2 regions of the Pigmentiphaga sp. H8 genome follow, and region 1 is predicted to be linked to the other one. Evidence: predicted binding sites of a transcription regulator. Region 1 holds the regulator's gene; the other holds the start of a gene.
The links. Region 1 encodes LexA, which represses DNA repair genes until DNA is damaged. Its sites were predicted from a motif close to ACTGTATNNNNATACAGT; they were not measured.
Positions count from the first base shown of each region.

Region 2: a site for LexA is predicted at 3,063-3,080, ahead of imuA (translesion DNA synthesis-associated protein ImuA). Genes of this name have one in related genera too.

Region 1 covers NZ_CP033966.1:2,844,775-2,849,973, forward strand. Annotated here, with positions in the region: gene rlmB (23S rRNA (guanosine(2251)-2'-O)-methyltransferase RlmB) at 1-41, shown strand, start outside; gene EGT29_RS13515 (hypothetical protein) at 51-473, opposite strand; gene EGT29_RS13520 (hypothetical protein) at 490-933, opposite strand; gene EGT29_RS13525 (hypothetical protein) at 950-1,357, opposite strand; gene EGT29_RS13530 (hypothetical protein) at 1,596-2,465, opposite strand; gene lexA (transcriptional repressor LexA) at 2,487-3,137, opposite strand; gene EGT29_RS13540 (asparaginase) at 3,326-4,285, shown strand; gene EGT29_RS13545 (PDR/VanB family oxidoreductase) at 4,302-5,199, opposite strand, start outside.
Region 2 covers NZ_CP033966.1:2,647,492-2,652,690, reverse strand. Annotated here, with positions in the region: gene EGT29_RS12605 (tripartite tricarboxylate transporter substrate binding protein) at 1-397, shown strand, start outside; gene EGT29_RS12600 (S9 family peptidase) at 448-1,623, shown strand; gene EGT29_RS12595 (pyridoxal phosphate-dependent aminotransferase) at 1,633-2,937, opposite strand; gene imuA (translesion DNA synthesis-associated protein ImuA) at 3,107-3,859, shown strand; gene EGT29_RS12585 (DNA polymerase Y family protein) at 3,789-5,199, shown strand, end outside.

The sequences.
Region 1 (5,199 bases):
TCTGCATGTACGAGACGCTCAGGCAACGGGGAGCGAAGTAGGCTTCGGCTCTAGAACAATTTCTCGGATGCCTCGATCCTCCGGCACGGGCCGCTGGAATGGGGCCCGCTCAACTTGCCGCTGATCCTGTCCAGGCGGTAGCGCGTCGGTTCTGGTTTATATACTCCATTGATATAGAACCGGAATTCCCAGGCGATTCCGCTATCGGACCATTCGGTGATGCTGTATTCCCAGCGCAGGTTTTCTCCGTTCTTGACATCGGTTCGCTCGGTCTTCCTGCCTAGTTGCAGGACCTGGCCATCGTAGGTCAATTTCTTTTCCTGGACGTTGACTTCCAGGGATGACGTCCATTTCAACGCCGCATCGTTGGCCGCGGTTTGTTCGCATTTCAGCAGGATCATGCTTTGCGCCGCCAGCCCGGGAGAAAAAGCGGATGCGGTCAGGACCACGCTCAGGAGATGGTGTTTTTTCATTTTGTCAGGGCGGAGCTCAAAACTTGGTGTCCGGGACATAGCTTCCCACGCTGCATACGCCGCTGAAGTTGTTAGCCATCTCCGTGGTTTCAATGCTTATTCGGCCGGTTTTTCTATTGATTTCCCCTCCGGTGTACATTCTTTTGTTGCTGATCAGCCTGCTGTGGAAAACGATTCTTTCGGACAGGACTTCGTAGTCTTGAGAGTAGTCGCCGGGGGTTCCATAGCCATTGTCTTTCCGTATGTCATAAACCAATTCATTGGATCGGTTCCTGATCTCGAACCTTCCGCCGATGTTTATGAATATATGGGTCTTGAAGCCATCGCTTCTTTCCCCCACGCATTTCAGCTGAAGTGGATCTGAATCGCTAAAGGCATAAGCCGGCCAGCATGCCGCCCATGCGATCAGACCGGCCATTGCCGCCGTTGCTCGGCCCCTGATTTGCCCGCGTGTCTTCATGGCTGGCCTCTGGCGGCTATTTGAACGAAATGCGGGCGGTGACCGTGCATTCGTGGGTGTCGACAGGACCTGTGGGAGGGGGCATGCCTGTTTCCATCGCGTATTGAGCCTGCAATGCCGGCTGCCACGGCTTGGTCTTGGTGGAGGAGCAGTCGCAGGCGCCCAGGCTGATGTCCTTGAAGTTGCTCTTGCGCTGGGCGAACTCCGAGGCGCGGGACTTGGCCCGCGCACAGGCCGCCGCGCGAGAGCTGTAGCTGATCGCGGCGGACTGTTCCTCGACGGCGCGGGGGCCGTCCGAACCCGAGCCCGAACCCGAGCCTCCGATCGATCCGCTTTGCGCGATCGCGCTGGCGCACCAGACCGATGCGGCCGCAGCCGTGGCAAGTACCGCGAGGGCGTGAATGACGTGGGATTTCGCTTGCATGATGGCCTCTTCCGGGGTTGGCGCAGCGAGTGGAATGGAGCAACCAGCCTAGCAATGAGTACGAAAAAATACATACTCCAAACGGGGGGTTATGGCTGGGTTACAACACCTTCCGAACGGGTGCCGTCGTGCCTGCAAGACGTAAAAAAGCCCACGAGATTTTGAAATTCGTGGGCAATGGAGCATCGGGGCGAGGGCACCGCGGCAGTCGGTTCTGCCGCGAGTACCGTGGAGAGACTCAGGCGTTCCAGCCGCGAGAAAAAAGCAGTGCCAGCGCGGACGGATAGCCGCGGCTGCTGCCAGCGCCGCGACGCTGCTTGAAAGGCCATGGGCTGCGATTCGCCGGGGCCGGCTTGGCGTGCGGTCCATGTTGTCCGGTACGCGGGGTGGCGGGTCGTTGTGCCGGCAGCGTATCCGCGTCGGTGCCATGCGTGTCCGTTTCCTCGGCGGAGCGCGTGTGCGTTCCCGCCACGGCAAGTCCGGCCGCACGCTTGAACCCCGGTTTGAACCCCGCGCGCGCCGTTTGCTGGCCGATGTCCAGCGTGACCGCGCCTTCGCTGCCTTCGGCAATGGGGGCGATGCGCTGGAGCCGGATCTGGCCGGGCTGGCTCATGTCCGCCAGCAGCCGCAATTGGGATGCCGAGGTCGTGGCGGGCGTGCTGCAGGTATGAAACAGGAAGGCGGGGCACCCGGACAGCCGCGCGGCCATGTACAGCCGGCGGACGGTACTTTCGGATTGCGCAGCCGCATGATCAGGGGGCAGGATGGCGACCAGTGCGGCGAACTCGCCCGCCCGCACGCCGGACTCCAGTTGGTCCAGGCCATCCAGGGGATGGTCGGTGCGCACGAGCTTGACGCATTCCAGCGAGACGCCGTGCTGGATCAGTGCGGGCGCGTAGGACAAATAGGGCGGCACCAGCAGTGCCACGGTGCGGCCGGCCTTGGTGAGCCGGCTCAGCAGCGGGCCGAGCAGGTTCAATTCACCATGCCCGACGCGCGGGACCAGGATTTCGGTCAGTGCGCCGACGGGCCATCCGGCCTGGGGCAGGGTGGCGTCGAGCGCGGGAAATCCGCTGGAAAGACTGGAGCTGGGCGTGCTGTGTTTCATGATGGTCGTCCGTCTAGGTCTTCAATGCACCAGGCCGGCCCGGATCAGGCCGACCGCGATGCCCTCGAGCGCGAAATCGTCGCGCTCGCGATCGACTTCGATGGGTTGGAAGTCGGGATTGGCCGGCAGCAGGCTCAGGCCGGTTTCGGTGTAGCGCAGTTCCTTGACGGTGACGTCGTCGCCCAGGCGGGCCACGATGATCTGCCCGTCGCGGGCCTGGGCGGCTTTCTTGACCGCCAGCAGGTCGCCGTCGAGGATGCCGGCGTCGCGCATGCTGTTGCCGCGTACCTTGAGCAGGTAGTCGGGCCGTTGCGAGAACAGGGCCTCGTCGACGCCGATTTCCTTGTCGATATGCTCGGTGGCCAGGATGGGGCTGCCGGCCGCGACCCGGCCCACCAGCGGCAGGACGAGCTGCGCCAGCACGGGATGCGTGAGCTGGAGCGGCGGTTCGGCCACGACCGGATCTTTCAGCCGTATCCCGCGGGACGTGCCCGCGGACAATTCCAGCACGCCCTTGCGCGCCAGCGCCTTCAGGTGTTCCTCGGCCGCGTTGGGCGAGCGAAAGCCCAATGCCTGGGCGATTTCGGCCCGGGTGGGCGGAAAGCCGGTCTTGACGATGGCCTGGCGGATGAGATCCAGGATTTCTTGTTGGCGTGCGGTCAGCTTGGACATCTCGGGCTCCGTGGCGGGGCGCCCGCCACCGGGTGGCGACGGCGCGTATCGGGCTTCTGTGGTTTTATCCAGTAACTGTATTTTTATACAGTATCGATGCGCGGCGCAAGCGGAAAACGCAACTGTCGCGGGAACGCCAATCCGGCCGCGGGTATCATCGGACTCTCGTCCTCCTGTGCACGCCCGCCATGTCCCTGCCGCGCCTTTGCATCGTCGCCACCGGCGGCACCATCGCCGGGGCCGGCGCCCGTCCCCAGTCCACGATGGCCTATGCCGCCGGCGCGCTGGACGTGGCCGAGCTGTGCGCCCGCGTGCCGGGCCTGGACGAGGCGGCCGGCATCCGGACCGAGCAGTTCGCGGCCATCGACAGCAAGAACGCCACGCCCGCTTTCTGGCAGGCGCTGGCCGCGCGGGTGCAATCCCTGCTGGACGAGGGCCTGGACGGGGTGGTCGTCACCCATGGCACGGACACGCTCGAGGAAACCGCCTACTACCTGCACCTGGTGCTCAAGACCGACAGGCCGGTGGTGCTGGTGGGCGCGATGCGGCCTGCCACCGCGCTGTCTTCCGACGGTCCGCTGAACCTGCTGGACGCGGTCACGGTGGCGGCGCATCCGCAAGCCGCCGGACGCGGCGTGCTGGTGGTGCTGAATCACCAGGTCCTGGGCGCGCGCGACGCGGCCAAGACCAATGCCAACCGGCCCGATGCCTTCACGTCGCCCAACGCGGGCGCCCTGGGCTGGGTCCAGGACGGCCGGGTTGCGTGGATGGGGCGGCCCGAGCGTGCGCACACCCACGCCACGCCGTTCACGGCCGCCACGCCGCTGCCGCCGGTCGAAGTGCTGGCCGGCTATGCCGGCGGTTCGGCCGCGCTGATCCGGGCCGTGGCAGCCACCGGCGCGCGCGGCCTGGTCTGGGCCGGCACCGGCAACGGCTCGGCCAGCGCCGACGCCCAGGAGGCGCTGGACGACTTGGAGCGGGACGGCGTGGCCGTGGTTCGCGCGACCCGCACGGGCAGCGGCTGCGTCGCGGCCTCGGGCGGCCTGCCGGGCGCCGGTACGCTGTCGCCGTGGAAAGCGCGCGTGCTGCTGATGCTGGCGCTGGGCGCCGGCATGGACGACACCCAGGCCGCGTTCGATACCTACTGACGCGCCGGGCAGCGGATCAGATGTCCAGGACCAGCACGGGCGTGCGCGCGCGCGAGACGCATACGCACACCACATCGCCCGCGGCCCGTTCGCGCGCCGACAGATAGTGGTCGCGATGGTCGGGCTCGCCTTCGGCCACGCTCGTCACGCACATGCCGCATTCCCCGCGCCGGCAGTCGTACAGCGGCTCGATGCCCGCCGCCAGCAGCGCGTCCAGCATGGTCTGGCCGGCCTCGACCCGCACCGTGGTCCCGGAGGCGCGGGCCACGAGGTCGAAGGGCTGGTCGTCGCCCAGCGACAGGGCGCCGGCGAAGAGTTCGTAGTGCACATGCGAGGCCGGCCAGCCGGAGGCGGCCGCGCCCGAGACCACGCCGGCGATCAGCGCCCGGGGACCGCAGACATACAGGTGCCGCCCGGGCCGGTGCTGCGCCAGCAGCCCCGGCAGCGCGTCGCGCAGCGGTTCGGCGTCGTCGTAGTACAGATGGACGGATGCGCCCGTCGCCCGCGCTTCCTCGCGCAAGGCCATGTGGCCCGCGGTGCGGGCCGCGTAGTGCAGCTCGAAGGCTGCCCCCGACCGCCGCAGGCCGCGTGCCATGGAAAGAATGGGCGTGATGCCTATGCCGCCCGCGATGAGCAGGTGTTCCCGCGCCTCGCCGGCCAGCGCGAAGTGATTCGCGGGCGGCAGCACGTCCAGAATGTCGCCGGCCTGGCGCGCATGCATCCAGGCCGAGCCGCCGCGGCCGTCGGCGCATCGCAGCACGGCGATCTCGTAGCGGCGCTCGTCGCTGCCGTCACCCAGCAGGGAGTATTCCCGCAGGTCGATGCGGCCGTCGGGCAGCGCGACCTGCACCCGGATGTGCGCGCCCGGCGCGTACCGGGGCAGCGGCCCCGCATCGGGCAGGGCCAGGACGAAC
Region 2 (5,199 bases), 200 kb from region 1:
GACGTCGGTCATGTCCGGAGAAGTGGACTTCCTGTGCGACTCCGTCGGCAACTCGCAGCCCATGGTCCGCGCGGGCAAGATGCGGGGGCTGGCGCTGGCCGCCGCGCAGCGCTCGCCCGCCATCCCCGACATCCCCACCCTGCGCGAGGAAGGCGTGCCGGTGGAGGCCTACGTCTGGCAAGGCGTCTTCGCGCCCAAGGGCTTGCCCGCCGATATCCGCGACAGACTGGCGACAGAGATCGCCCGGGTCATGCGCATGCCCGATATGCAGGCCCGCCTGCGCAAGGACGGCTACGACCCCGTGCTCCAGCCGCCCGAGCAATTCTCCAAGGACCTGGTCGCCGAACAGGCGATGTGGGCCAGGCTGATCGCCCAGAAGAACATCAAGGCCGACTAGCCGCCGGCCTCCCCCGCACCCCCTCACGCAATCACGAATGGACATCGACCATGTTTGAATACTTCGGCGACAACTACACCTGGAATATGGCCGTCAACCTGGCGCTCGGCATGGGCGCCGAGATCGGCGAGATCGACGACGCCTCCGGCCCCGTCAAGGAAGCGTCGCGCCGCGGCGACCCGCACGCGGCCGAGATCCTGTTCGCCGCCTGGACCGGACTGGCCGACCGCGTGAAGGCGCTGGCGCAGCAGGACCTCCAGCACGACCGCGCCTACAGCGCGGGCCGCAAGTTCAAGCGCGCCGCCATCTACTACGTGCAGGCCGAACGCATGCAGGCGCCGCGCTTCCCCGGCCGCGACGCGGCCTTCCGCGACATGCTGGAGAGCTTCCGCCGCTATGCCGAACTGACCGGCCAGCCCGTCGAATGGGTGGACGTGCCCTACCAGGGCACCACCCTGCCGGCCCTGTACGTCCCCGCGCGCGAGACGCCGCCGGGCGGCGCACCCTGCATGGTGCATTTCGACGGCCTGGACGTGACCAAGGAGATCCTGTACCTGATGGGCATCGGCGACGCCTTGCGCGAACGCGGCGTGTCGGTGCTGCTGGTGGACAACCCCGGCGTGGGCGAGGCCCTGCGCCTGCAGGGCCTGACCAATTTCCCCGAGGCCGAGGAACCCGCCTCGGCCTGCGTCGATTACCTGGAAACGCGCGACGACGTCGACGCCTCGCGCATAGGCATCATGGCCTTGTCGCTGGGCGGCTATCACGCGCCGCGCGCCGCCGCCTTCGAGCCGCGCCTGCGCTGCTGCGTGGCCTGGGGCGCCAACTACGACTGGGGCGCGACCCAGCGCTACCGCCACCAGAGCCAGGACCCGCGGCTACCCGTTCCGCATTACTGGGAACACGCGATGTGGGTGTTCGGACAGACCAGCGTGGAAGGCCTGCTGGCCACGGCGGACCGCATGACGCTGGAGGGCGTGCTGGACCGCATACGCTGCCCCATCCTGGTCACGCACGGCGAGAACGACCGGCAGATCAAGCTGGCCCAGGCCGAACGCCTGGTTGCCGAATGCATCAACAGTCCCAAGGCCGAACTGTTCGTCCACACGCTGCGCGACGGCGGCGCCGAGCATTGCAGCGTCGACAACCTGGCGCTGGGCGTGGACACCATCGCGGACTGGATAAGCGCAACCATGCGGGAGCTGAAGCAGCGCCCGCATGCATGACGCCAGTGCCTAGCCGGCCTTCGCCCCGAACTTGGCCGGCACGACGACCGCGCGGTCGTCCGGGCCGGCCTCGGAAGACCCCGCCGCCTTCCTGGGGTGCTTGAGCCGGTAGTCTTCGAGGAACTTGGCGATGCGGCCGATGGCCTCGCGCAGGTCCGCCTCGTGCGGCAGGAACACGATGCGGAAGTGGTCCGGGTGCGGCCAGTTGAACCCCGTGCCCTGCACCAGCATCACGCGCGTGGCTTCCAGCATCTGCAGGAAGAACTGGCGGTCGTCCTCGATCGGATAGACCTCGGGATCCAGCCTGGGGAACATGTAGAGCGCGGCCTGCGGCTTGACGCAGGTCACGCCCGGAATGGCGGTGATCAGCTCGTAGGCCAGGTCGCGCTGCTGGCGCAGCCGGCCGCCTTCGGCGACCAGGTCGTTGATGCTCTGGTAGCCGCCCAGCGCGGTCTGGATCGCCCACTGGCCCGGCACGTTGGCGCACAGCCGCATGTTGGCCAGCATGTTCAGGCCGTCGATGTAGTCGCGGGCGGCGCGCTTGTCGCCCGACACCACCAGCCAGCCCGCGCGGTAGCCGCAGGCGCGGTAGCTCTTGGACAGCGAGTTGAAGGTCAGCGTCAGCACGTCGGTGGACAGGCTGGCCAGCGCGGTGTGGCGGGCGTCGTCGTACAGCACCTTGTCGTAGACCTCGTCGGCCAGGATGACCAGCCCGTGCTCGCGCGCGATGGCGATGATCTCCCGCAGCACATGGTCGGGATAGACCACGCCGGTCGGGTTGTTCGGGTTGATGACCACGATCCCCTTGGTGCGCGGGGTGATCTTGGCGCGGATGTCGTCCAGGTCGGGAATCCAGCCCTTGGCCTCGTCGCACAGATAGTGCACGGGCGTGCCGCCCGACAGGCTCGCGACCGCCGTCCATAGCGGGTAGTCGGGCGTGGGCAGCAGCAGCTCGTCGCCATCGTCCAGCAGCGCGTTGGTGGCCATCGCGATCAGGTCGGACGCGCCATTGCCCAGGTAGATGTCTTCCAGCGTCACGCCCTGCACGCCCTGCGCCTGGGTGTAGTGCATGACCGCCTTGCGCGCGGCGAAGATGCCCTTGCTGTCCGAATAGCCCGCCGAGTTGGGCAGGTTGCGGATCATGTCCAGCTGGATTTCCTCGGGCGCGTCGAAACCGAACACGGCCAGGTTGCCGATGTTGAGCTTGATGAGCTTCTGGCCTTCGTCCTCCATCTGCTTGGCTCTATCCATGATGGGACCGCGGATGTCGTACAGGACGTGAGCCAGCTTGTTCGATTTGTTGATGGGTTTCATGAATGAACGGGTCTTCGTAGGAATTGATGCAACGACACGGCCAAGCCACGATACCAGAACACGGGCGTGCCGGCGGCGGACGGCCCCGCCGGCGTTGCGATGACTTTCCACGGCTTGACTCGATCACTGTATATTTATACAGTACTCTGCCGTAAACCGCCGTTGCCCCATGTCTTCAGCCGGAACCTCCACGCCGCGCGCCAGCACCGCGATCCACCCCCTTCTGTGGCGGGGATCGCAGCTTGCCCGCAACTGCCGCCCCGGCCTGGATACCGGCCATGCCGAGCTGTCCCGCCAGTTGCCCGACGGCGGGTGGCCGCTGGGCAGCCTGACCGAACTGCTGCTGCCGCAGCCGGGCATAGGCGAAATCCGCCTGTTGCTGCCGGCGCTGCGGCAATTGCCCGTCCAGCGCAGCATCGTCCTGCTCCACCCGCCCCACCAGCCGTCCGTCCAGGCCTGGCAGGTCCATCGTTTTTCCAGCCGGCAACTGCTGTGGGTCGCGCCCGCCCACGCGGCCGATGCCCTGTGGGCGGCCGAGCAAGTTCTCAAGCAAGGGCATTGCGGCGCCCTGCTGTACTGGGCCTCCCGTCCGCCCGCGACCGCCCTGCGCCGGCTGCACCTGGCCGCCCAGGCCGGCGATACCGCCTTCTTCCTGTTCCGCCCCGCCGAATCGGCCCGCCAGGCATCGCCCGCGCCGCTGCGCCTGCTGCTGCATCCCGCCGGAGACCAGTTGCGCGTGGACATCCTCAAGCGCCGCGGTCCCGTCCACGACACCAGCCTGCTGGTGCCGCTCGCGCCCCCGCGCGCGACAGCGGCCACGGGTCCGATTCCCGCCTTTTCCGAGTTTTCCCATGAGCCTGTGGATCAGCGTCTACCTGACCCAGCCCAGCCTCGACGCACTGAGCCCGTCCTGGCCGGATGACGCGGCCGGCCAGTTGGTGGTCCTCGAGCACGAGGCGGTCGTGGCCGTGACCCCTGCCGCCGCGCAATTGGGCGTGCGGCCGGGCATGCGCAAGAAAGGCGCCGGCGCCCTGGCCCCGCATGCCGCGTTCATCCAGCGGGATGTCGAACGCGAGCGGCAACTGCTCGATGCCGCCGCGCTGGCCATGCTGCAATACACGCCGGAGGTCGCGCCTGGTCCCGACACCAGCCTGCTGCTCGACGTCCGCGCCAGCCTGCGCGTCTTCGGCGGCCCCCTGGCGCTGTGCCGGCGCATCCGGCGCACGCTGGAACAACTGGGCTGCCAGGCCCGCGTCGGCATGGCGCCGACCGCCCATGGCGCCTGGCTGCTGGCGGCACGTGCCACGCGCGGCCCGCGCCGCGTCCTGCGGCTGGATCGGCTGCTGCGCCGGATGGCCCCCTTACCCTGCCTGCTGCTGCCGCCGGCGCGGCCGCACCAGGCCTGGCTGGACGGCATAGGGTGCCGTACCCTTGCCGCCCTGATGCGGCTGCCGCGCGCCGGCCTGCAAAAGCGCTGCGGCCACGCCCTGCCGCACATGCTAGCCCAGGCCCGCGGCCAGGCGCCCGAATTGTTCGACTGGATCCGCGCGCCTCTCCGGTTTTCCGCGCGCCTGGAACCGATCGCCCGCCTCGAGCACACCGCCGCCGTCCTGATCGTGGCCCGGCGCCTCGTCCAGCAACTCGTGGGATGGCTGGGCGCCACGCAGACGGCGGCCAGCGCCATCGTCCTCCTGCTGGAGCACGAACGCGGCCGCCACGCCCGGCCGCCCACGCGGCTGACCGTGGCCCTGGCCCAGCCCGGCTGGCAGGCCGACCACCTGCTGCGCCTGCTCAAGGAACATCTCGAACGCCTGACGCTGGAAGCGCCGGCCATCGCCGTGGCCCTGCATGCCGACCAGCTCGTCTCCCGCGCCGCGCCCTCCGAGGCTTTGTTCACCGACCCCGGCGGCACCCCGGCCGACCACGACCGCCTGCTGGAACTGCTGACGGCGCGGCTGGGCGCGGACCGCGTACTGGCCGCCCGGCCGCGCGCCGACCATCGGCCGGAAGCCGCCAATGGCTGGCAACCGGCCTTGTCGGCGTCACGCACCGGCCCTCGGGACATGGCCTTCGAGGCCGAACGCCCGCTGTGGCTGCTCGCGCAGCCCATTGCCCTGGTCCTGCGCGGCAACCGCCCCTACTACGGCACCCCGCTGCGCCTGCTGCGCGGCCCCGAACGCCTGGAAAGCGGCTGGTGGGACGGCGCCCCCATCTCGCGCGACTACTTCGTGGCCGAAAGCGAAAACGGCATCCGCTACTGGC